Linked DNA regions of Parasedimentitalea psychrophila. The protein of the gene in region 3 interacts with the protein of the main gene of each other region in a pairwise test. Links are inferred from orthologs where the notes say so. Each region holds a gene or a part of one and is shown on either strand. Other genes may lie near its edges. The genes, in order: QPJ95_RS07910, QPJ95_RS17955 and groL.

Region 1 (6,923 bases), 860 kb from region 3 along the record:
CCGCCAATCAGGTCCGGTTCACCACGGTTGAACTAAGCGAGATCGAGACCAAGATACTGAACGCCGGCAACCAGGCGCTAGAGATCGAAAAGCGGCTCTATTCCGTGCTTTCTGGCTCCATTTTAGAACTGTCAGCCCGGCTCAGTGGGGCTGCGCGGGGATTGGCTGAACTGGATATATTGACCGGTTTGGCTGACTTGGCCAAGGGCGAGAACTGGAATCGCCCGCAGATCGACTCCAGCCGCGCCTTTGAAATCGCCGGCGGTCGTCACCCGGTGGTGGAACAGGCGCTGCGTCAACAGGGTGGCAATGCCTTTATCGCCAATGACTGCGACCTGAGCGCCACCGACGGCGCCGCCATCTGGCTGCTCACCGGCCCCAATATGGCTGGTAAATCCACCTTTCTGCGGCAGAATGCATTGATTGCTCTGCTGGCCCAAATCGGCAGCTACGTGCCCGCCGACAGCGCCCATATCGGCGTCGTCAGCCAGTTGTTCAGCCGCGTTGGCGCCTCGGATGATCTGGCCCGTGGCCGCTCCACATTTATGGTGGAAATGGTCGAAACCGCCGCCATTCTGAACCAGGCCGATGATCGGGCGCTGGTTATTTTGGATGAAATTGGCCGCGGCACCGCCACCTATGATGGCTTGTCGATCGCCTGGGCCACATTGGAACATCTGCACGAGACCAACAGGTCCCGCGCCTTATTCGCCACCCATTACCATGAGCTGACACAACTGTCTGCCACGCTGAAGGGCGTCGAAAACGCAACCGTCACGGTTAAAGAATGGCAAGGTGACGTCATCTTTCTGCACGAGGTTCGCAAGGGCGCTGCCGATCGCTCCTACGGGGTGCAAGTGGCCAAGCTTGCCGGCCTGCCCGCGACAGTGGTGGCCCGTGCCCGCGATGTACTGGAGATGCTGGAGCAAGCCAGCCGCAACGGATCCGGTTCAAAAATAAAGATCGACGATCTACCTCTTTTTGCCGCCGCCCCGCCAGCACAACCTGCGGTGTCAACAGCGCCATCACCGCTCGAAACATTGCTCAAAAGTGTTCACCCGGACGAGCTGTCTCCACGTGAAGCGCTGGAAATGCTCTACCGTCTGAAAGAGGCCGACTCCTAAAGCAACAGGGCGGACCCTCACGGATCCGCCCTTTCTTCTTGTTCAAAATACCTCCGCCGGAGGCCCGTGCCATTCCTTGGAATGGTACGATTTCTTAGCCAGCCGGCGTCGAAGACACCCCAACCTGGGCCGGGCGCAGCAACCGATCGTGCAACATGAACCCTTCAGCGGCGACCTGAATAATGTCGCCCGCACGGGTCCCTGGTACCGGTGCTTCAAACATCGCTTCATGCATCTGCGGATCAAACCGATCACCAACCTGCGGCGCCACGTTTTGGATACCGTGTTTGCTGAACACGCTCAACAGCGCCCGCATGGTCAATTCTATGCCTTCGATCAGTGCCGCAGAAACGTCTTTCTGCTCCTCTGTCACCGTCTCCAGCGCCCGTTTCATGTTGTCGTAAACCGGCAGCATATCACGGGCCAATTTGGAGCCGCCATATTGCTCGGCATCACGCCGGGCCCTATCGCCACGTTTGCGGGAATTCTCAGCATCCGCCAGCGCCCGCATGAACCGGTCTTTCAACTGATCGCGTTCAGCCCGCAGCTCGTCCAGCTCGATTGCTTCATCATCAATTTCAGCAAACTCTTCCGCCAACTCTTCCGCCTCGGCGGTGTCAATGTCGTCCAGAAATTCTTCGTTTTTCGGCTCTGCCATGTTTCACCTCTAACTCCGGTCAGAAAGCAGCTTTCCAACCAGTTGTGCCGTGTAGTCCACAATCGGCACAATCCGCCCGTAGTTCAGCCGGGTGGGGCCAATCACCCCAACCGCGCCAATGATCTTTCGATCCGAGTTCATATAAGGAGACACCACCAAAGAGGAACCCGAAAGTGAGAAAAGTTTGTTCTCTGAGCCAATAAAAATGCGCACACCGTCGCCGTCTTCGGTCAATTGCAGAAATTCGGCTATATCCCGCTTGCGTTCAAGGTCATCGAACAGGTTCCGAATGCGGTCCAGCCCCTCATCCGGTTCGCCGCTTTCCAAAAGATTCGCCCGGCCGCGCACAATCAGTCGCGCCGTCTCCTCACCTTCGTCCTGCCAGAGCGCCAAACCGCTTTTGATCATCTCCTGCGCCAACAGATCAATTTCCTGACGGCGGCTGGAAATCTCCGTTTGTATCACCCCGCGCAGTTGCGACAGCGTCTTGCCCTCGATCAGCGCATTCAGAAAGTTTGCCGCCTCGCGCATCGAACTGGGGGTCTGTCCCGGTGGTGGCGTGAACACCCGGTTTTCGACCTGACCATCCGAGAAGACCAAAACCACCAGTGCCCGGTCCTGCGCCAGAGACACAAATTCTATGTGGCGGATTTCAGCCTCGTGTTTGGGGGTCAGCACCAGAGAGGCACCCTGTGTCACCCCAGACAGAGCGGCGCCAACCCGGTCCAGCATACCGCCGACATCGGCGGATTTACCGTTCAGCGTGGCGTCAATTTTCTGCCGGTCCTGGATCTTCAGATCCTCAATCTCCAGAAATCCGTCCACAAACAACCGCAGTCCCAACTGCGTCGGCACCCGGCCGGCGCTGACATGCGGACTGTTGAGTAAGCCAAGATGCTCCAGATCCTGCATCACATTGCGGATGGTGGCGGCGCTGACCTTTTCGCTCAGGCTGCGGCTCAGGGTGCGGCTGCCCACCGGACCACCGCGATCCATGTAGTTTTCCACTACCGCCCGGAATACGTCACGTGAGCGGTCATTCATGTCCCTCAGGATATCGCTGGCGTCGTTCATGTCAGTCCTGCATATCATCTGGTCCCAATATAGAACAATCGGGCTAGCCTGCCATTAAAGAGGCTTGCGCCAAAAGGTCAATCAGGCTTGCATCACAAGGCTGCCGAAGGCTATCCCGAAGCCAACCAAAAAAAGGATATCCCATGCGACCCTCCGGACGAGAATTGAACCAAATGCGCGACGTCTCTATCGAGACCAGTTTCACCAAACACGCCGAGGGCTCCTGCCTGATTAAAATGGGCGACACCCATGTGCTGTGTACCGCCTCAATTGAGCCGCGGGTACCGTCGTTCATCAAGGGGTCGGGCCTGGGTTGGGTGACCGCTGAATACGGCATGCTGCCCCGCGCCACCAACACCCGGATGCGCCGTGAGGCTGCGGCCGGCAAGCAAGGTGGTCGCACCGTGGAAATCCAGCGTCTGATTGGTCGCGCCCTGCGGGCCGGCGTTGACCGGGTTGCTTTGGGGGAACGCCAAATCACCGTTGACTGTGACGTTTTGCAGGCCGATGGCGGCACCCGTTGTGCCTCTATTACCGGTGGTTGGGTCGCATTGCGCCTTGCGGTCAACAAGCTGATGAAAGCCGGCGACGTCAAAATGGACCCTTTGGTTGATCCGGTGGCCGCAATCTCCTGTGGCATCTACGCGGGTCAGATCGTGCTGGATCTGGATTATCCGGAAGATTCCGAAGCCGGCGTGGACGGCAACTTTATCATGACCGGATCCGGCAAGCTGATCGAAGTTCAGATGTCTGCCGAAGGCTCTGTGTTCTCACGCGATCAGATGAACCAGATGATGGATCTGGCTGAAAAGGGCACATCCGAGTTGGCTGAAATGCAAAAGGCAGCCTGCGTATGACCCGTATTTTCACCGGCGAAAAACTACTGCTCGCCACTCATAACAAGGGTAAACTGGAGGAAATGACCCATCTCCTCGCCCCTTATGGTGTCACTGTTGTCAGTGCTGGTGAAATGGCACTGCCCGAGCCGGAAGAAACCGAAGACACCTTTGTTGGCAATGCCCGCATCAAGGCCCACGCAGCTGCGCAGGCCACCGGCCTGCCGGCTTTGTCGGATGACTCGGGCATTACCATCGATGCGCTGAACGGCGCACCAGGTGTCTATACCGCCGATTGGGCTGAAACAGAGAATGGCCGGGATTTCATGATGGCCATGACCCGCACCCAGAAAGAACTGGAGGCGGTCAACGCCCCGGGCCCTCGCACAGCGCAGTTTCGCTGTACCCTGGTGCTTGCCTGGCCGGATGGTCACGATGAGGTCTTTGAGGGTGTAATGCCGGGTCAGCTGGTCTGGCCCATTCGCGGCGAAAACGGCTTTGGCTATGATCCCATGTTTCAGCCCGACGGATTGGACGTAACCTGCGCCCAGATGCTGCCGACTGACAAACACAAGATCAGCCACCGTGGACAAGCGGTGGCAAAATTTGTCAAAGCCTGTTTCGATGGATGATTGGCGCAATGGCGGCTTTGGCCTTTATGTGCATTGGCCATTCTGCCAGGCCAAATGCCCCTATTGCGACTTCAACAGCCACGTAACCGCAAATGTTGATCAAAAGAAATGGGTTAAAGCCTATATCAGTGAGCTGAAGCGGCACGCCCAGCTGGTTCCAAACCGGGTTCTTAATGCGATTTTCTTTGGCGGCGGCACCCCGTCCCTCATGCAGCCGGAAACGGTCGCAGCGGTGATCGAAGCGGCCCGCGATATCTGGCCTTTTGCCAATGACATCGAAATCACGCTTGAGGCCAACCCCGGATCGGTCGAGGCGGGCCGCTTTGCCGGCTATCGCGATGGCGGCGTTAATCGTATCTCCATGGGCATTCAGGCACTGAATGATGAAGACCTGCGCCGGCTGGGCCGCATTCACTCCGTGGCAGAGGCCCAAGCCGCATTTGAGACCGCCCGCAACTGCTTTGATCGGGTCAGCTTTGACCTGATATATGCCCGGCAAGGCCAGACGCTGAAAGACTGGCAACAAGAACTGAACCAGGCCCTGTCGATGGCGATTGATCACCTGTCGCTGTACCAGCTAACCATCGAAGACGGCACAGCCTTTGGCGACCGCTATGCCCGTGGCAAGCTGCGCAACCTGCCAACCGATGACGCCGCAGCCGACATGTATCATGCAACGCAAGAGATCTGCACCGATCATGGAATGCCCGCCTACGAAGTGTCTAACCACGCCCGCGCCGGCGCAGAATCGCGCCACAACCTGATCTACTGGCGCTATGGGGACTACGTCGGCATAGGCCCGGGTGCCCATGGGCGCCTGACCCTAAACGGGCACCGCTATGCCACCGAGAGCCTGCGCGCACCCGGCGCCTGGCTACAGGCGGTGGGTGAGGGAACAGGCGATTGTGTCAACGTCACCCTTGCCCCTGACGAATATAGTGCCGAGCACCTGATGATGGGGATGCGTCTTGTTGAGGGAATAGACATGAGCAGATATGCCCAATTGGCTGGCCACCCCCTGCCCCAGGACAAAGTGCAGGACCTGTTGCAGTTGGGTATGGTGGTACAATCCGGGACGATATTACGGGCGACAGATCAAGGTCGCGCCGTGTTGAATGCAGTCTTACGTGAACTATTGGCGGATTAGGTAGCAATGCGATTTATTTATGCCGGACTGGGACTTATCTGTGTGGCTCTGGCCATCGTCGGCGTTGTGTTGCCGCTGCTCCCCACGGTTCCATTTCTATTGCTCGCCACCTTCTTCTTTGCGAATTCGTCCGAGCGGCTGCACAGTTGGATACTGGCTCACTCTCTTTTTGGGCCAATGATCGTCGATTGGAATGAGCACCGCGCCATACGCCCGGGCGCAAAAAAGGCGGCAACCCTGTCGATTGCCGCCGTATTTCTTTTGTCTCTTATCCTAGGCGCTCCGGGCCATATTCTGGCCATTCAATCCGTTGTGCTCAGCGGCGTCCTGATCTTCATCTGGAGCCGTCCTAGCGGCTGAGAACGCCGCATAACTCATCAAGTTGATCCAGGTTTTCATAAGATATGGTAATGGACCCGGTCTCGCCGCCAGTTTTATGATCAATTGACACCGGCATCCGTATGATTGCGGACAGGTCACTTTCCAATGCCCGCGTATCCGCATCCTTCTCGGGCGGCTTTTTCGGCGCTCTTGCCGCACGTGGCGTGTCGCCGACCGCATCCTTCTTGACAAGAATCTCGGTGGCTCGAACCGACAATCCACCCTTGACGATTTTCTTCGCCAACTCCGACGCATTGTCCGAGGTAATCAGTGCTCGTGCATGGCCTGCCGACAATTTTCGTTCCTGAACAAGAAGTTGCACATCATCCGGCAGATGAAGCAAGCGCACCAAATTGGCAATATGGCTGCGGCTCTTACCCAGTGCCTCAGCCATTTTCTCTTGGGTGTGGCCGAATTTTTCCATCAGAAGCTTGTAGCTCTGCGCCTCTTCAAGAGCATTCAGATCCGCGCGCTGAATGTTCTCAATCAGCGCAACTTCCATCACCTCAAGGTCGGAATAATCCCGCACAAGAACCGGAACTTGGTGCAGCTGGGCCGCCTGAGACGCCCGCCAGCGCCGCTCCCCAGCGACAATCTCATACATGCCGCCATCCCGCGGCCGCACGATCAGCGGCTGAAGAACGCCTTTTTCCTTGATCGATGCGGTCAGATCATCCAGGTCAACCTGCACAAAATGTCGCCGTGGCTGCTCAGGGTTGGCCACGATTTTTTCAATAGGTACAAACACTTCGGTGTTCCGCGGCATTTTTTCAGCAGAAGAAACCGGTGCCAGGTTCACATCTGCCATCAGCGCAGATAATCCACGCCCAAGACCACGGGGTTTACCCTTTTTAATCGTCATAGTTCGTTCTCCCCTGGTTATGCTGCAAGTCTTTGATGTCTTCTAATCAACTCAACCGCCAACGAGCGATAAGCCTGGGCCCCCTGTGAGTTCGGATCGTATTGCAACACCGGAAGCGCATAAGATGGCGCCTCACTCACCCTGACATTACGGGGAATCTTGGTTTCAAACACTAGGTCCCCCAGATTATCGCGTGCGTCCTGCTCCAC
Region 2 (6,759 bases), 1.2 Mb from region 3 along the record:
TGCGCGAGAGAAACCGGTAAAGGCCGCGCTCATCTCGTGGGCGTTGACCCATTTGCCATCGGAAATCAAAAAGATGATGCCGCGAAAGATCGTCATGGTGCCCAGCGTCACCACGATAGGTGGTATTGCCAGTTTCCAGACCAGCAGTCCGTTGATCGCCCCCATCACTGCGCCGAGAAGGATGGCAATGGCAAGAATGACCGGGATCGGCAGGCCGGGCATGGCCACATTCAGCATGGCCACCACCATGCCGGTTAGCGCCAGATTTGCCGCCATTGAAAGATCAATGCAGCGGGTCAAAATGACCACCATCTGCCCCAGTGCCAAAATGATCAGCGGCGCCGTATCGTTGAACACATTGGCAAGGTTCGCCGGAGCGATGAAGCCAGAAAACCGAGTAGAAACCACCCCCAGCAGCACCAGGATAGCCGCGCCAAGGATCGCCTCACGGATTGGAATGTGTCGCAATACCATAGCCTAGGCCTCTTCCATTCGGGTGGCTGAAATGCCTGCAGCATGACGCACCAGAGTTTCGGGGCTCAACGCGTCGCCCTCCAGCTCGGCTTCAATCCGACCGTCTCGCATCACGATGACACGATCCGACATGCCGATCACCTCGGGAATTTCCGAGCTAACCATGATCACTGACAACCCCTGCGCCGCCAATTCGACCATGAACTCATGCACCGCAGCTTTGGAGCCGATGTCGATACCCTTGGTGGGCTCATCCAGAATGATCACCTGCGGCTGTGTCGCCAACCATTTGGCAATCACCACCTTTTGCTGGTTGCCGCCCGACAGATTGCCCACGTCCTGATCCAAAGAGGCTGCGCGCAGGTCCAGACGCTCGGAATACTCGCGCGCCAGTTTGAACTCTTCAGCCAGTCTCAGAAACCCGGATTTCGAAGTACGTCTCAGTGACGGCAGAGTGATGTTCTGAAAAATTGGAAGACCGATAATAGTCCCCTGCTTACCGCGATCCTCGGGCACATAAACGATGCCGTTGGCCACCGCATCCGCAGGTGAGCGAATGATCTTAATGCGACCATTGATCTTGCAGACGCCCTTGGATGGTTTGGTAATGCCAAACAGTGATTGCATGAACTCCGACCGGCCTGCCCCAACCAAGCCATAAAACCCAAGAATCTCACCGCGTTTGAGGGTGAAATTGATATCCGCGAACTCGGTCGGGTGGGCATAGCCGACCACCTGCAACACGTCCTCGGCCACATTGGGTGTTCGCTCAGGAAAGATGTGATCGATGGTGCGTCCAACCATCAATTTGATCAGTGCGTCCTGGTCCGTGTCAGCAATAGAGCCAGCCCCCACAAAAGCGCCATCTCTAAAGACAGTGTAGCGATCGGCAATGCGGAAAATCTCATCAAACTTGTGGCTGATGAACAGGATCGCCTTGCCCTGCGCTTTTAGCGTCTCAATCAACTCGTAGAGCTCTTCGATCTCTTTATGGGACAGTGCGGCGGTCGGCTCGTCCATAATAACAACGCGCGCATCAACGGACAGAGCACGAGCGATAGCAACCAAATGTTTGTTGGCAATGCCAAGGTCGCGTAGCCGGGTGCTGGGATGAAAAGTTGCGCCGATACTTTGCAGCAATTTGGACGCGCCGCGCTGCATTTCGACCTTGTCGATCAGGCCCCAACGCGTGCGTGGCGCGTGACCAATAAAGATGTTCTCGGAGACCGAGAGTTCGTCAAACAGCACCGTTTCCTGATGGATCGCGGTGATGCCTGCGTCGGCTGCCGCATTTGCGTTTGAGAAGTTGACCGGCTCTCCGTCTATGCGGATGGTGCCGCCGTCGGGGTAATATATCCCAGTCAGAATTTTGACGGTGGTGGATTTTCCAGCGCCGTTCTCTCCGACCAGAGCTGTCACTTGGCCCGCATAAAGATCTAGTTGGACTGCATCCAGTGCTTTGACACCGGGAAATATTTTGGTGATCGCGTCCATCGACACGACGGGCAGTGCGCTCTCGGTCATTTCAGCTCTTTTCGGCTAGGTCGCGGTCTGGGCGAGTAGTTTAGCCCGGCACCTTTACAGCGCCGGGCCAATCCATGATTGGTTTAGAAGATCGACTTGAACGCGTCGATATTACTGGCATCATAGACAAACGGGTCAGCCATTGCGCCTTCACTGTTGTCGTCTAACGCAACTTCGCCCATGCGGCCCATTGGGATGGACTTTCCGGCTTCTGCCGTTGCAGTGCCACTGGCCAGATTGAAGGCGATCATCGTTGCGGCATAGCCCAGATCGATCGGGTTCCAGATCGCGAAGGATTTGGAGGCGCCACTCTCGATGTGACCAGCCATTTCTGACGGCAGAGCCAAACCAGTTACATTGATCTCACCAATCTTACCCGCGTCTGTCACAGCTTGTGCAGCGGCAACGATACCCACGGTTGTAGGTGCAATGATGGCTTTCAGGTTCGGGTAGCTGGCCATAAGGCCTTGCGCTTCGCGGTAAGATTTGTCTGCCAAATCATCACCATAAACCGTCGCCACAACGCTGATGCCCGAATAGTTGCCCGTCACTTTGTTCATTTCGTCGATCCAGATATTCTGGTTCGTCGCAGTGGCCGAGGCGGACAGAACCGCAACATCACCACCATCCGGCAAGTGATCGGCGGCCAGTTTGATGATCATATTGCCAATCAGCGGGTTTGACGATGGGTTCAGGTGCATCTGACGACCCTCAGAGGCTACGCCACTGTCCCAACTGATCACGGTGATGCCTCGGCTCATGGCTTTTTTCAAAGCGGGCACCAGTGCGTCAGTGTCATTTGCTGAAATCGCGATGGCGTCAACGTTCTGAGCAATCAGCGCATTGATCACCTCGATCTGGCCTTCGGCAGTGGTGTCAGTTGGACCAGTATAGATGATCTCGACATTTCCCAACTCAGCTGCGGCCTCTTCGGCACCTTTTGCAGCAGCTTCAAAGAAGCCAATGCCCAATGCCTTGACGACAAGCGCGATGCGCACTTTTTCTTCAGCCATAACGGGGGCTGCGAACATCGTTGCCGCTATCGCCGCTGATGCCATTGCCTTCTTAAATACACTCATGGTTTCCTCCCTGGAGTGGTTGCGATTTTGGGGAACTTAAGACGCCGCCCCTTCTTTTTGTGCAGTGTTTGTCGGTGCAACGATGAGTTTCACATCCGCCGCCTCAAGCATCGCGGCTGTACGGTCGTCGATGCCGTCGTCAGTGATGATGGTCGTGATCCGGCTAAGCGGACACAGGATTAGGCTGGACCGGTTGGCGAACTTAGAGCTATCAACCAGCACCACCAGTTCCTCAGCCTGACCAATTAGCTTTGTCTCAGCTTGGATCAACAGCGGATCCTGCTCCATTAGGCCCAGCGGTCCAATGCCCTGCGCGCCCATGAACATGCGTTTTGCATAGAAATTTCGGGTCACATCGTTGTCAAAGGGCGATAGGATGATGTTCTGCTCGCGGTAGATCACCCCACCAGACAACAGCACCGTATTGCGCGTGTTTTTCAGCAGATGTTCGGCAATCGGGAATGAGTTGGTAAACACCTGCATCTGCAGCGATGCCAGTGGGTGCACCATCTGAAACGTCGTCGTGCCCCCGTTGATGATGATCGGGTCACCATCCGCACACAGCTCGACCGCAGCCTTGGCTATGGCCTGCTTTTCAGCACTATTGATTGACTCATTGTAAGAAAACGGCCGTCCTGCCAACCCAACAAAAGGTGCGGACATCAAAGCCTCAGCTCCACCGCGGACCCGACGCAATTCCCCCTGACTATCCAGCGTTCTGATGTCACGGCGCACAGTCGCCTCCGAGGCCCCGGTCAGCATACACAGATCAGCCACAGTCACGACAGACCTGTCTTGGACCGCTGATAAAATTACTCTGTGTCTGTCTTTCTCGTGCATCGACCAGTCTCCATTTTGGTGGCCTCAAGGTGGAGCGAGTCGCCACCTTGTGTCAATCATTAAATGTCACGTTCAGTCACTCTGCGTCGCAGCATGCTCAATATTGATCGTTTATGATTGACATATCATGGTCTGAGAGCCAGCCTAGCGACAAGAAAGCGCAACAATATTTGCCGTTGATGGAGACGATGATGCCCGACGCCACCCAGAGCCAACCTCTTGAAAACAAGTGGGATGAAGCCCGCGCCGAAGGCATGAGTGAGCCAGAAAAACTTCTCTATCGCTCCAACCTTCTGGGGTCAGACAAGCGAATCACGAACTATGGCGGCGGCAACACCTCGGCCAAAGTGATGCAAGATGATCCGCTGACCGGGGACGCCGTCGAGGTGCTCTGGGTTAAAGGCTCGGGCGGCGATGTGGGCTCCATCAAGATGGAAGGGTTCTCGACATTGTATATGGAGAAACTGAACGCCCTGCGCGGCATCTATCGTGGCGTGGAGTTTGAGGACGAAATGGTGGGATACCTGCCCCATTGCACCTTCAACCTGAACCCACGGACTGCATCCATCGACACGCCACTACACGCTTATGTACCGAAAAAGCATGTCGATCACATGCATCCCGACGCGATCATCGCCATTGCAGCAGCCAAAGACAGCTCGGCGCTAACTCAGCAGATCTTTGGCAACAGCATCGGTTGGTTACCATGGAAAAGGCCGGGCTATGAATTGGGCCGTTGGCTGTCAGATTTCTGTGCGGAAAATCCAGACGCCAAGGGCGTTGTACTGGAAAGCCACGGGTTGTTCACCTGGGACGATGATGCGCGGGTTTGCTATGATCTGACGCTAGAGATCATCCAGACCGCAATGGATTGGTTCGCAGTTCAGACCGAGGGCAAAGATGCCTTTGGCGGGGCCATTCACGCCAGCCTGCCCGCTGATGAACGCCGCGCAACCGCAGCCCGCCTGATGCCAGCCATTCGTGGCATGGTCTCAGGCGTTCAGCATATGGTTGGCCATTTCACCGACAGCGACACGGTTTTGGACTTCGTCAACGCCCAAGACATGAAACGTCTTGCGGCACTTGGCACCTCTTGCCCTGACCATTTTCTCCGCACCAAAATCTGCCCGCTGGTGGTCGATTTTGACCCCGCCAACCCGGACGTGGACGCTACGCTGGCCGGTCTGGGTGATGCCGTCGCCGAATACCGCGAGGGCTACAGGGCATATTACGACCGCTGCAAGAAAGACGACAGCCCCGCCATCCGCGACCCCAACGCCGTGGTCTATCTGATCCCTGGAGTTGGGATGCTCACCTTTGCCAAGGACAAGGCAACCGCGCGGATCTCTGGCGAGTTCTATGTTAATGCGATCAACGTGATGCGCGGTGCCGATGCAGTTTCCGAGTATAAAGGCCTGCCCGAGCAAGAGGCCTTTGATATCGAATACTGGCTGTTGGAAGACGCCAAATTGCAGCAGATGCCCAAGCCCAGATCTCTGGCCGGTCGTGTGGCGCTGATCACCGGCGGCGCCGGTGGCATCGGATCCGCCACCGCCGAGCGTTACCTGCGGGAGGGCGCCTGTGTAATGCTGGCTGACATCGACGATGCTGCTTTGGCGGAAGCCGCCGTCAAACTGATCGAACACTATTCCCCAGACGTGGTGCGCACAGTCAACATGGATGTCACCAGCGAAGACGCTGTCGCAGCGGCCTACGCAGACACCGCAACGGAGTTTGGCGGTGTTGATATTCTAGTCTCAAACGCAGGAATCGCCAGTTCGGCTCCGGTCGAAGAAACCAGCCTTGAGATGTGGAACACCAACATGGCGATCCTCTCCACCGGCTATTTTCTGGTCAGCCGCGAAGCGTTCAAGGTGATGAAAGTTCAGGACATGGGCGGCGCAGTGGTCTTTGTCGCTTCCAAAAACGGTCTTGCCGCCTCGCCCAATGCTTCGGCCTATTGCACAGCCAAGGCCTCCGAAATCCATCTGGCCCGCTGCTTGGCACTGGAAGGCGCACCACAGGGTATCCGTGTCAACGTGGTGAACCCGGACGCGGTACTGAAGGGGTCGAAAATCTGGTCAGGCAACTGGCTGAAGGAACGCGCTTCTACCTATGGTAAGGACAAGGAGGGTCTGGAAGAACACTATCGCCAGCGCTCGCTGCTGAAACGATCAGTCCTGCCCGAGGACATCGCCGAGGCGGCCTATTTCCTGGCCTCTGATCTGTCGGCCAAATCCACTGGTAATATCATCAACGTGGACGCAGGCAACGTCCAGTCCTTTACGCGCTAGGGAGGCGGATCATGATCAACGCGGATATCATCGCACAAGACAACACCCGCGCCGCAGCGGACTTGAGGGCCGACTATGACGCCTTGGGCGAACATCTGGATCGTCGCGGAATCGACATCGCACAGGTCAAGGCCAAGGTCGCCAAATACGGCGTTGCGGTGCCCAGCTGGGGCGTTGGCACCGGCGGCACCCGTTTCGCACGCTTCCCCGGCCCAGGCGAGCCGCGTGGCATCTTTGACAAGCTTGACGACTGTGGCGTGATCCAGCAGCTGACCAAGGCCACGCCCTCGGTTTCGCTGCATATCCCCTGGGACAAGGCCCCCGCCGCCGACCTGAACGCCAAGGCCGAAGAGGTTGGTCTTACATTTGATGCGATGAACTCGAACACCTTTCAGGATCAACCGGACCAGACCCACAGCTACAAATTTGGCTCTCTGTCCAACACAGATGCTGCGACGCGCCAGCAGGCCGTTGATCACAACATCGAATGCATCGAACTAGGCCAGCAGATCGGCTCCAAAGCGCTGACCATCTGGGTTGGCGACGGG
Region 3 (6,768 bases):
GAAAGAGGCCGATTGTGCCCTTCACCTATACGGCAAGGCCGTGACCAAACCGGGCCGCAAGATGGGCCATGTGAACCGCATCATCCGCAAAAAGGGCTGATGATCGCCAGAGCCGGTGCCCGCAACACCCGCCAACCGGCGGGTGTTGCGGGCACCGGCCACAGCTGAGGGCTCTCAGCCAAACAGATTAGTCCGCTTCCTCTGTCTCGCCGATCGCATCATCCCCGCGACCGCAGCCCAGCCCCTTGCAGGCCTCCTCGATAACGCCCAGTACCGAACCGATCCAACTCATCGTTTCGTCGAAGCGGCCAAATTCGATAAAATGCAGCACCTGCACGATGACCTTGGAGTTGTTCATCATGAAGGTATGGGTGACCGGAAGCGTCAGATGCTCGGTCATGCCCTCGACCATAGTCGAGCGGACCGAAACCTTGCCATCATCCGGCCCCTCAATCAGCTTGGAGAACACCGGGTTGATTGAATTTTCACCGGCGATCACCCCTAGGGGGAAATCCACCGCAGGCAGCTGTTGCGGCACCCCATCCGGGCCGGTGCCCAACTGCATCCCCGCCGGGCCGTTCAGCAGACCAAACACCTCCCAGTCGCCCAGTTCATCCACCAGTTCACTGCCGTGATTGGGCGGACCCAGCATGACCGCGCGGCCCATGTTGCCGGGGTGGTTGTCCTGCAGCCAATAGCGCAGCAGGATGCCGCCCATGGAATGGGTGACAAAATGCACAGGCCCGTCACCGCAATCTGCCACCGCTTTTGGCAGGGTCAGATCTGCCAGCGCCGGGATCGGCAGATCGGTCGAGGGGTAGCCGGGCACCACCACCCGGTAGCCGCGCGCCTTGAACACCTGCTCCATCACCGCAAATGAGGCCTCGCTGCGCGCCAGCCCGTGCAGCAGGATCACACAGTCCCCAGGACCGGTACCGGTACCGGCACGGGCCGGTGACAGCGGCAGCAGCAAGGTGATGGCCAGCAGGCCGGATCTGAAATCTATCATACTGTACAAATAATCCTAAACTGGCCCCTGGGAAACCCCAGTGAACCCCTGTGAAACCCTGTGAAACCCCAGTGCCCCCCCTGTTCAGCCTGCGGGCCGCGGTGCCCGCGTGATAACCAGCGCGATGCCGCCCAGCACCGCCAGCGTCCCGATCAGTAATTGCACCGACAGGCTCTCTCCCAATCCGATCGCCCCGACCAATATGGCAATCACCGGCACGCTCAGCTGCACCGTGGCCGCCACTGCCGGTTGCAACTGCGGCAGCACCCGGTACCACAGCGCATACCCCAGCCCCGAGGTCACCGCCCCCGACACAATCGCCAGGCCTGCGCCAGTAACAGATATCGCCAGCGGCTCGGCCAGCCACCAGGTCAGGGGCAGCAGCATCACACTTGCCCAGATGAAATTCTGCGTTGTGGCCGCCAGCGGCGATTTCACCTGCCGCCCCAGCAGACTGTATATCGCCCAGCCCAGACCCGCCGCCGCCATGAAGGCCGCGCCGCTCAGAGGCACCTGCACCGTTCCTGTCGGCCACAGCACATAGGCCAGCCCCCCAAAGGCCAGCAGCGCCCCCAGAGCCTGCGCCGGCGCCACCACCGCCCCCCGCAGCGCGCCCCAGCCAAACATGGTGATCTGCACAACGCCAAACAGGATCAGCGCCCCCAGCCCGGCGTCCAGATTGCGATAGGCCAGCGAGAAGCCAATCATATACAGCGCCAGCGCGCCCCCGCCAAACAGGCTCATCCGGGGCGATTGCGACAGGCTTTGCCGGCGCCAGTGACACAGGCCCAGCAACATCACCACCCCGGCTACCAGCCGGATCTGCGCAAAACCCATGGCGCTGATATCCCCCGATCCAACCGCCAATCGGTTCAATATGGAATTGCCGGCAAAGGCCAGCATGACCACCCCTGTCAAAAATATAAGCCGCATATTCGACCCTCGCTATAGGCCTGTTAAGTCTGGCCAAGGTGTTCAGAATACGTAACTTGGTAACACCTGGGCCGCAGGTATAACAGCAATCATCGAACCCCGAACACCCATGCTACTACCCCCAGATCGCGACAAAAAGGGCCGCCCCAAGGCGACCCCAATTGTCAAATCCAATGCGGTAAACCGCGCGGCGGCCGGTCGTTTATCACCGGCAATCCGATATCTTTGCGCATATGGTCGCTCATCGGCGGCGACAGCATGGCCACCGGAGTCTTGCGCACCATCAGATGTCGCAGCAAGGCGCTCAGCACCTGCCACTTGCCAAAGTCGGCGGTGATTTGCAGTAACGCGGTATTCAGATCCGCAAACGGCGATCTGGATTCAAGTCGTGTCATGATGTTTAGCCCCTGCATAAAACACAGGGCTCCTTGGGTTGAGTTGAGATTTGGTTGGGCAGAGAGCAGACGGCAGATAGCCGCGGCTCAGGCCCAATTCAGGCCCGGTCAGGCTTCAGATGTGAAGAGACGTGTTGCCGGTAAGGCAGGATCAGCAGGTTCGCTGGGCCTGCGTTATGACCCATCGGCCAGCAAAGCGAAGACGAGAACATGTTGCAATATGGATCATGAGACGCCTCCTGTGGCTATGGGTTGAACACAAGGACGCGGATAGCAGAAAAGGCATCACAACCATAGGGGGAAAATAACTGAGGGTGAAAAATGTTGCCCATGCGCAACAGGCGCCCGCGACAATGGGCCGACGTAAATGCACCATCCCAGTTGCTTTTGGTGTCTATTCCCTGACCTGAAATTTCTTCTTTGTAAAAATACTCTCGCCGAAGGCAGCCCGGCCTGGCGGGCTCAAACAAAAATGGGGCCGCCCGAAGGCGACCCCAATTCATCCGGTAGGATGGCGTGATTTACCCGCCCAGCAGGCCTGCCAAAAGGAAGGCCGCCTGTCGGGCTTCATAAGTCCAGAGGACTTGTGATTACATCATGCCGCCCATGCCGCCCATGCCGCCCATGTCAGGCATGCCGCCACCGGCGCCCTCTTTGGATGGCTTGTCAGCGATCATTGCTTCGGTGGTGATCAGCAGACCAGCAATCGAAGCCGCATCTTCCAGAGCGGTGCGAACCACTTTGGCCGGATCGATCACGCCGAATGCGAACATGTCGCCATATTCTTCGGTCTGAGCGTTGAAGCCAAAGGTGACATCGTCGCTCTCGCGCACTTTGCCAGCCACAACCGCACCGTCAACACCAGCATTTTCGGCGATCTGACGCAGCGGAGCTTCCAGAGCTTTGCGCACGATGACGATACCTGCGTTCTGGTCAGCATTGGCGCCTTCCAGACCGATCAGACCTTTGCCAGCCTGAACCAGAGCAACACCACCACCAACGATGACGCCTTCTTGCACAGCAGCGCGAGTCGCGTTCAGTGCATCGTCAACGCGGTCTTTACGCTCTTTGACTTCCACTTCGGTCATGCCACCAACGCGGATAACAGCAACACCGCCGGCCAGTTTGGCAACGCGCTCTTGCAGCTTCTCTTTGTCGTAATCCGACGAAGTTTCTTCGATCTGGGTGCGGATCTGAGCAACACGTGCTTCGATCTCAGCTTTTTCGCCAGCACCGTCGATGATAGTGGTCTCATCTTTGGTGATTTCGATCTTCTTGGCAGTGCCCAGCATGTCCATGGTGACGGACTCAAGCTTCATGCCCAGATCTTCGGAGATCACCTGACCACCGGTCAGAATGGCGATGTCCTGCAGCATGGCTTTGCGGCGATCGCCGAAACCAGGTGCTTTGACAGCCGCAATCTTCAGGCCGCCGCGCAGTTTGTTGACAACCAGAGTTGCCAGCGCTTCGCCTTCGATGTCTTCAGCAATGATCAGCAGCGGCTTCTGGCTCTGGATCACCTGCTCGAGCAGTGGCACCATCGACTGCAGCGACGACAGTTTCTTTTCGTGCAGCAGGATCATGCAGTCTTCGAGGTCTGCAATCATCTTGTCAGGATTGGTGACAAAGTAAGGCGACAGGTAGCCGCGGTCGAACTGCATGCCTTCGACAACATCGGTCTCTGTTTCCAGGCCTTTGTTCTCTTCGACGGTGATAACACCTTCGTTACCAACCTTCTGCATCGCATCCGCAATCTGCTGACCAATGGCGGCTTCGCCGTTGGCAGAGATGGTGCCGACCTGAGCAACTTCAGCGGTGTCTTTAACTTCACGTGACGCCGCTTTGATCGCTGCAACAACGTTGGAAGTTGCCAGATCGATGCCGCGCTTCAGATCCATTGGGTTCAGGCCAGCAGCAACCTGCTTCAGACCTTCGCGAACAATCGCCTGGGCCAGAACGGTGGCAGTGGTGGTGCCGTCGCCAGCTTCGTCGTTGGTGCGCGACGCAACTTCTTTGAGCATCTGAGCGCCCATGTTTTCGAACTTGTCTTCCAGTTCGATTTCTTTGGCAACGGTCACACCATCTTTGGTGATGCGCGGTGCGCCAAAGGATTTGTCGATAACCACGTTACGGCCTTTGGGGCCCAGGGTTACTTTGACAGCGTCAGCCAGAATGTTGACGCCGGCCAACATACGGTTGCGGGCATCGGTGTCGAATTTGACGTCCTTAGCAGCCATGTTTTATTCTCCTCGAGAAAATCTGTGTTTGTGAGCGATAGTGGGATCAGAGACGCCGGGTGGCTTACTCGATGATACCCATGATGTCGCTTTCTTTCATCATCAGCAGCTCTTCGCCGTCGACGGTGACTTCGGTGCCGGACCATTTGCCGAACAGGATCGTGTCGCCTGCTTTTACCGACATGTCGATCAGCTCACCGCTGTCCTTGCGAGCGCCTTCGCCGATTGCGACGACTTGGCCTTCGCTTGGCTTTTCCTTGGCGGATTCAGGAATGATCAGTCCACCAGAAGTTTTTTCGTCACTTTCAGTGCGACGAACCAGAACGCGGTCGTGAAGCGGTTTCAATGCCATCTTTGCAGCTCCTTTAAAGGATCAAAGGTTATAATTCCAAGACACCCTACGCCGTGGCAGGGGCCGTTATCACTCACATCAAGTGAGTGCTAACGAGGGATAGCTAGGCAGTGCATAGGCAGGTGTCAACATCACCCGCGCAGTTTTTTCAGACCTTTGCCTGCTGCCAGCTGTAAGCCCAGTGCTTCAAGCCGTCCGAGCCCTGCGGCGCCAGCGCATAAACGCCGATCGAGACCTTCTCGAACCAGCCATAATGGTTATCGCGCATTAAACCTGTGGCCGCGGCAACGCCGGTGGCTGATGCCACGTCCCGCCCCCTCGCCGGGCTGTTTTCGGCCAGATAGGCAGCGCAGCGCAGGGCGTCCTGCCGGTAACCGGTGACAATGCCATGCCGGGTGGCGCCGCCGGCATTGGGGTCGCCCTGAAGGCGGTCGAACTCGCGCAGCAGCCGCGTCTGTTTCTTCTTGGACTTGCGCGGCGCATAGGGGCCGGGATCGCAGTGCACCTCGGCGCGGCCATCACCCAGCACGGTGATCAGCCCCAGCCCCAGCCGGCGGCACATCGCCAGATTGTCCTTGAGCATCCGCCGCGCCTGTTTGCCCGTAGGCTTGGGCACCGCGATATAGACCATATCTGTAATCGCCATACGGGTGATTGCCTGATGGAACAGCGACAGCGAAAACCGCAGCTTCAACTCGACCACCACCACCGGGTCATCGCCGCGCCGCGCCACCACATCGGCAGCCCCTACCTCGCCCTTGACGGTATAGCCCTGACGTTCCAGCAGTGCCTTGACCGGCGGGTAAAGTTGATCTTCGCGATTCATCCGCCGACCTTATCCGCATGCGGCGACGGGAAACACACTAAACTCAGCGCTGCAAACTCTGGACTGCAGGGCAGCCTCGGCGGGGTGACAAGTGGGTTCACCCTGTTATAAGGCGCGCAAACTCTCCGTTGACGATAGGATCGCATGATGACCATTCAGATTTTTGGACATAAATCCCCCGATACTGATTCCACCGGCTCGCCCATCATCTGGGCCTGGTACCTGAACGAGATCAAAGGCATTGACGCCGAGGCCAAACTGCTGGGCGAGCCCAACACCGAAGCCCTGTTCATGTTGGACCGCTGGAACCTGGACAAGCCGGAAATCATCACGGATGTTGCCGACGACCAGCCGGTGATCATCGTTGACACCAACAACCCGGCTGAGTTGCCCGCTAATATCAACGGCGCTGATGTTCAGGCCATCATCGACCACCACAAGCTGGTTGGCGGGCTGGAGACCAAAGGCCCGATCGACATCACCATCCGTCCGCTGGCCTGTACTGCCACCATCATGCTGGACCTGATCGGCGATGACGCTGCCAAGATGCCAAAGGAGATCATGGCAGCCGCCCTGACCTGCATCCTGTCCGACACCCTGGAGTTCCGCAGCCCCACCACCACCGATCACGACCGCGCCGTGGCCGAGACGCTGGCCGCCGATCTGGATCTGGACATCCCGACCTACGCCGCTGAAATGTTCGCCGCCAAATCCGACGTCTCGTCGTTCTCGGATGCAGAACTGCTGCGAATGGATTCCAAGGAATATGCTGTCGAGGGCACCAAGTTCCGCGTCAGCGTGCTGGAAACCACCGCTCCGGCTGTTGTGCTGGACCGCAAGGCCAGCCTGATGGACGCCATGAAAACCGTGGCCTCTGAGGACGGTGTCGAGCAGGTTCTGCTGTTTGTCATCGACATCCTGAACGAAGAGGCCACCCTGTTGGTGCCCAACGATCTGGTCAAAACCCTGGCCGAGAAAAGCTTTGGCGCCACTGTCAGCGGCGACACCGTGGTGCT

Evidence for each region.
Region 1: the proteins of groL (region 3) and QPJ95_RS07910 interact in binary tests that used the Escherichia coli proteins (3 or more experiments, as listed by UniProt). The link is inferred for Parasedimentitalea psychrophila from one-to-one orthologs.
Region 2: the proteins of groL (region 3) and QPJ95_RS17955 interact in binary tests that used the Escherichia coli proteins (3 or more experiments, as listed by UniProt). The link is inferred for Parasedimentitalea psychrophila from one-to-one orthologs.

The regions. Positions count from the first base shown.
Region 1 is NZ_CP127247.1:1,632,918-1,639,840, reverse strand. Bases 1-2,990 are described here. They hold QPJ95_RS07910 (nucleotide exchange factor GrpE), read right to left. Parts: upstream 1,783-2,990; coding sequence 1,219-1,782; downstream 1-1,218. Other genes in these bases: hrcA (heat-inducible transcriptional repressor HrcA), read right to left, coding at 1,792-2,856; mutS (DNA mismatch repair protein MutS), read left to right, coding at 1-1,124. In the rest of the region: rph (ribonuclease PH), read left to right, coding at 3,000-3,713; rdgB (RdgB/HAM1 family non-canonical purine NTP pyrophosphatase), read left to right, coding at 3,710-4,324; radical SAM family heme chaperone HemW, read left to right, coding at 4,317-5,471; QPJ95_RS07885 (YbaN family protein), read left to right, coding at 5,478-5,831; QPJ95_RS07880 (ParB/RepB/Spo0J family partition protein), read right to left, coding at 5,821-6,714; QPJ95_RS07875 (ParA family protein), read right to left, coding at 6,732-6,923. UniProt on the Escherichia coli protein: Participates actively in the response to hyperosmotic and heat shock by preventing the aggregation of stress-denatured proteins, in association with DnaK and GrpE. It is the nucleotide exchange factor for DnaK and may function as a thermosensor.
Region 2 is NZ_CP127247.1:3,702,479-3,709,237, reverse strand. The notes cover bases 2,016-4,841. They hold QPJ95_RS17955 (DeoR/GlpR family DNA-binding transcription regulator), read right to left. Parts: upstream 3,918-4,841; coding sequence 3,114-3,917; downstream 2,016-3,113. Other genes in these bases: QPJ95_RS17950 (bifunctional rhamnulose-1-phosphate aldolase/short-chain dehydrogenase), read left to right, coding at 4,109-4,841; rhaS (rhamnose ABC transporter substrate-binding protein), read right to left, coding at 2,082-3,077. Outside these bases: QPJ95_RS17970 (ABC transporter permease), read right to left, coding at 1-474; QPJ95_RS17965 (sugar ABC transporter ATP-binding protein), read right to left, coding at 478-1,998; more of QPJ95_RS17950, read left to right, coding at 4,842-6,211; rhaI (L-rhamnose catabolism isomerase), read left to right, coding at 6,223-6,759. UniProt on the Escherichia coli protein: Represses ulaG and the ulaABCDEF operon. Two ulaR binding sites have been identified in each promoter.
Region 3 is NZ_CP127247.1:2,490,258-2,497,025, reverse strand. Bases 2,252-5,086 are described here. They hold groL (chaperonin GroEL), read right to left. Parts: upstream 4,575-5,086; coding sequence 2,928-4,574; downstream 2,252-2,927. Other genes in these bases: QPJ95_RS12125 (DUF2161 domain-containing phosphodiesterase), read right to left, coding at 5,075-5,086; QPJ95_RS12130 (co-chaperone GroES), read right to left, coding at 4,639-4,926; QPJ95_RS12140 (hypothetical protein), read right to left, coding at 2,252-2,337. Outside these bases: QPJ95_RS12155 (5-(carboxyamino)imidazole ribonucleotide synthase), read left to right, coding at 1-100; QPJ95_RS12150 (esterase/lipase family protein), read right to left, coding at 188-1,009; QPJ95_RS12145 (DMT family transporter), read right to left, coding at 1,094-1,942; more of QPJ95_RS12140, read right to left, coding at 2,107-2,251; more of QPJ95_RS12125, read right to left, coding at 5,087-5,752; QPJ95_RS12120 (manganese-dependent inorganic pyrophosphatase), read left to right, coding at 5,900-6,768.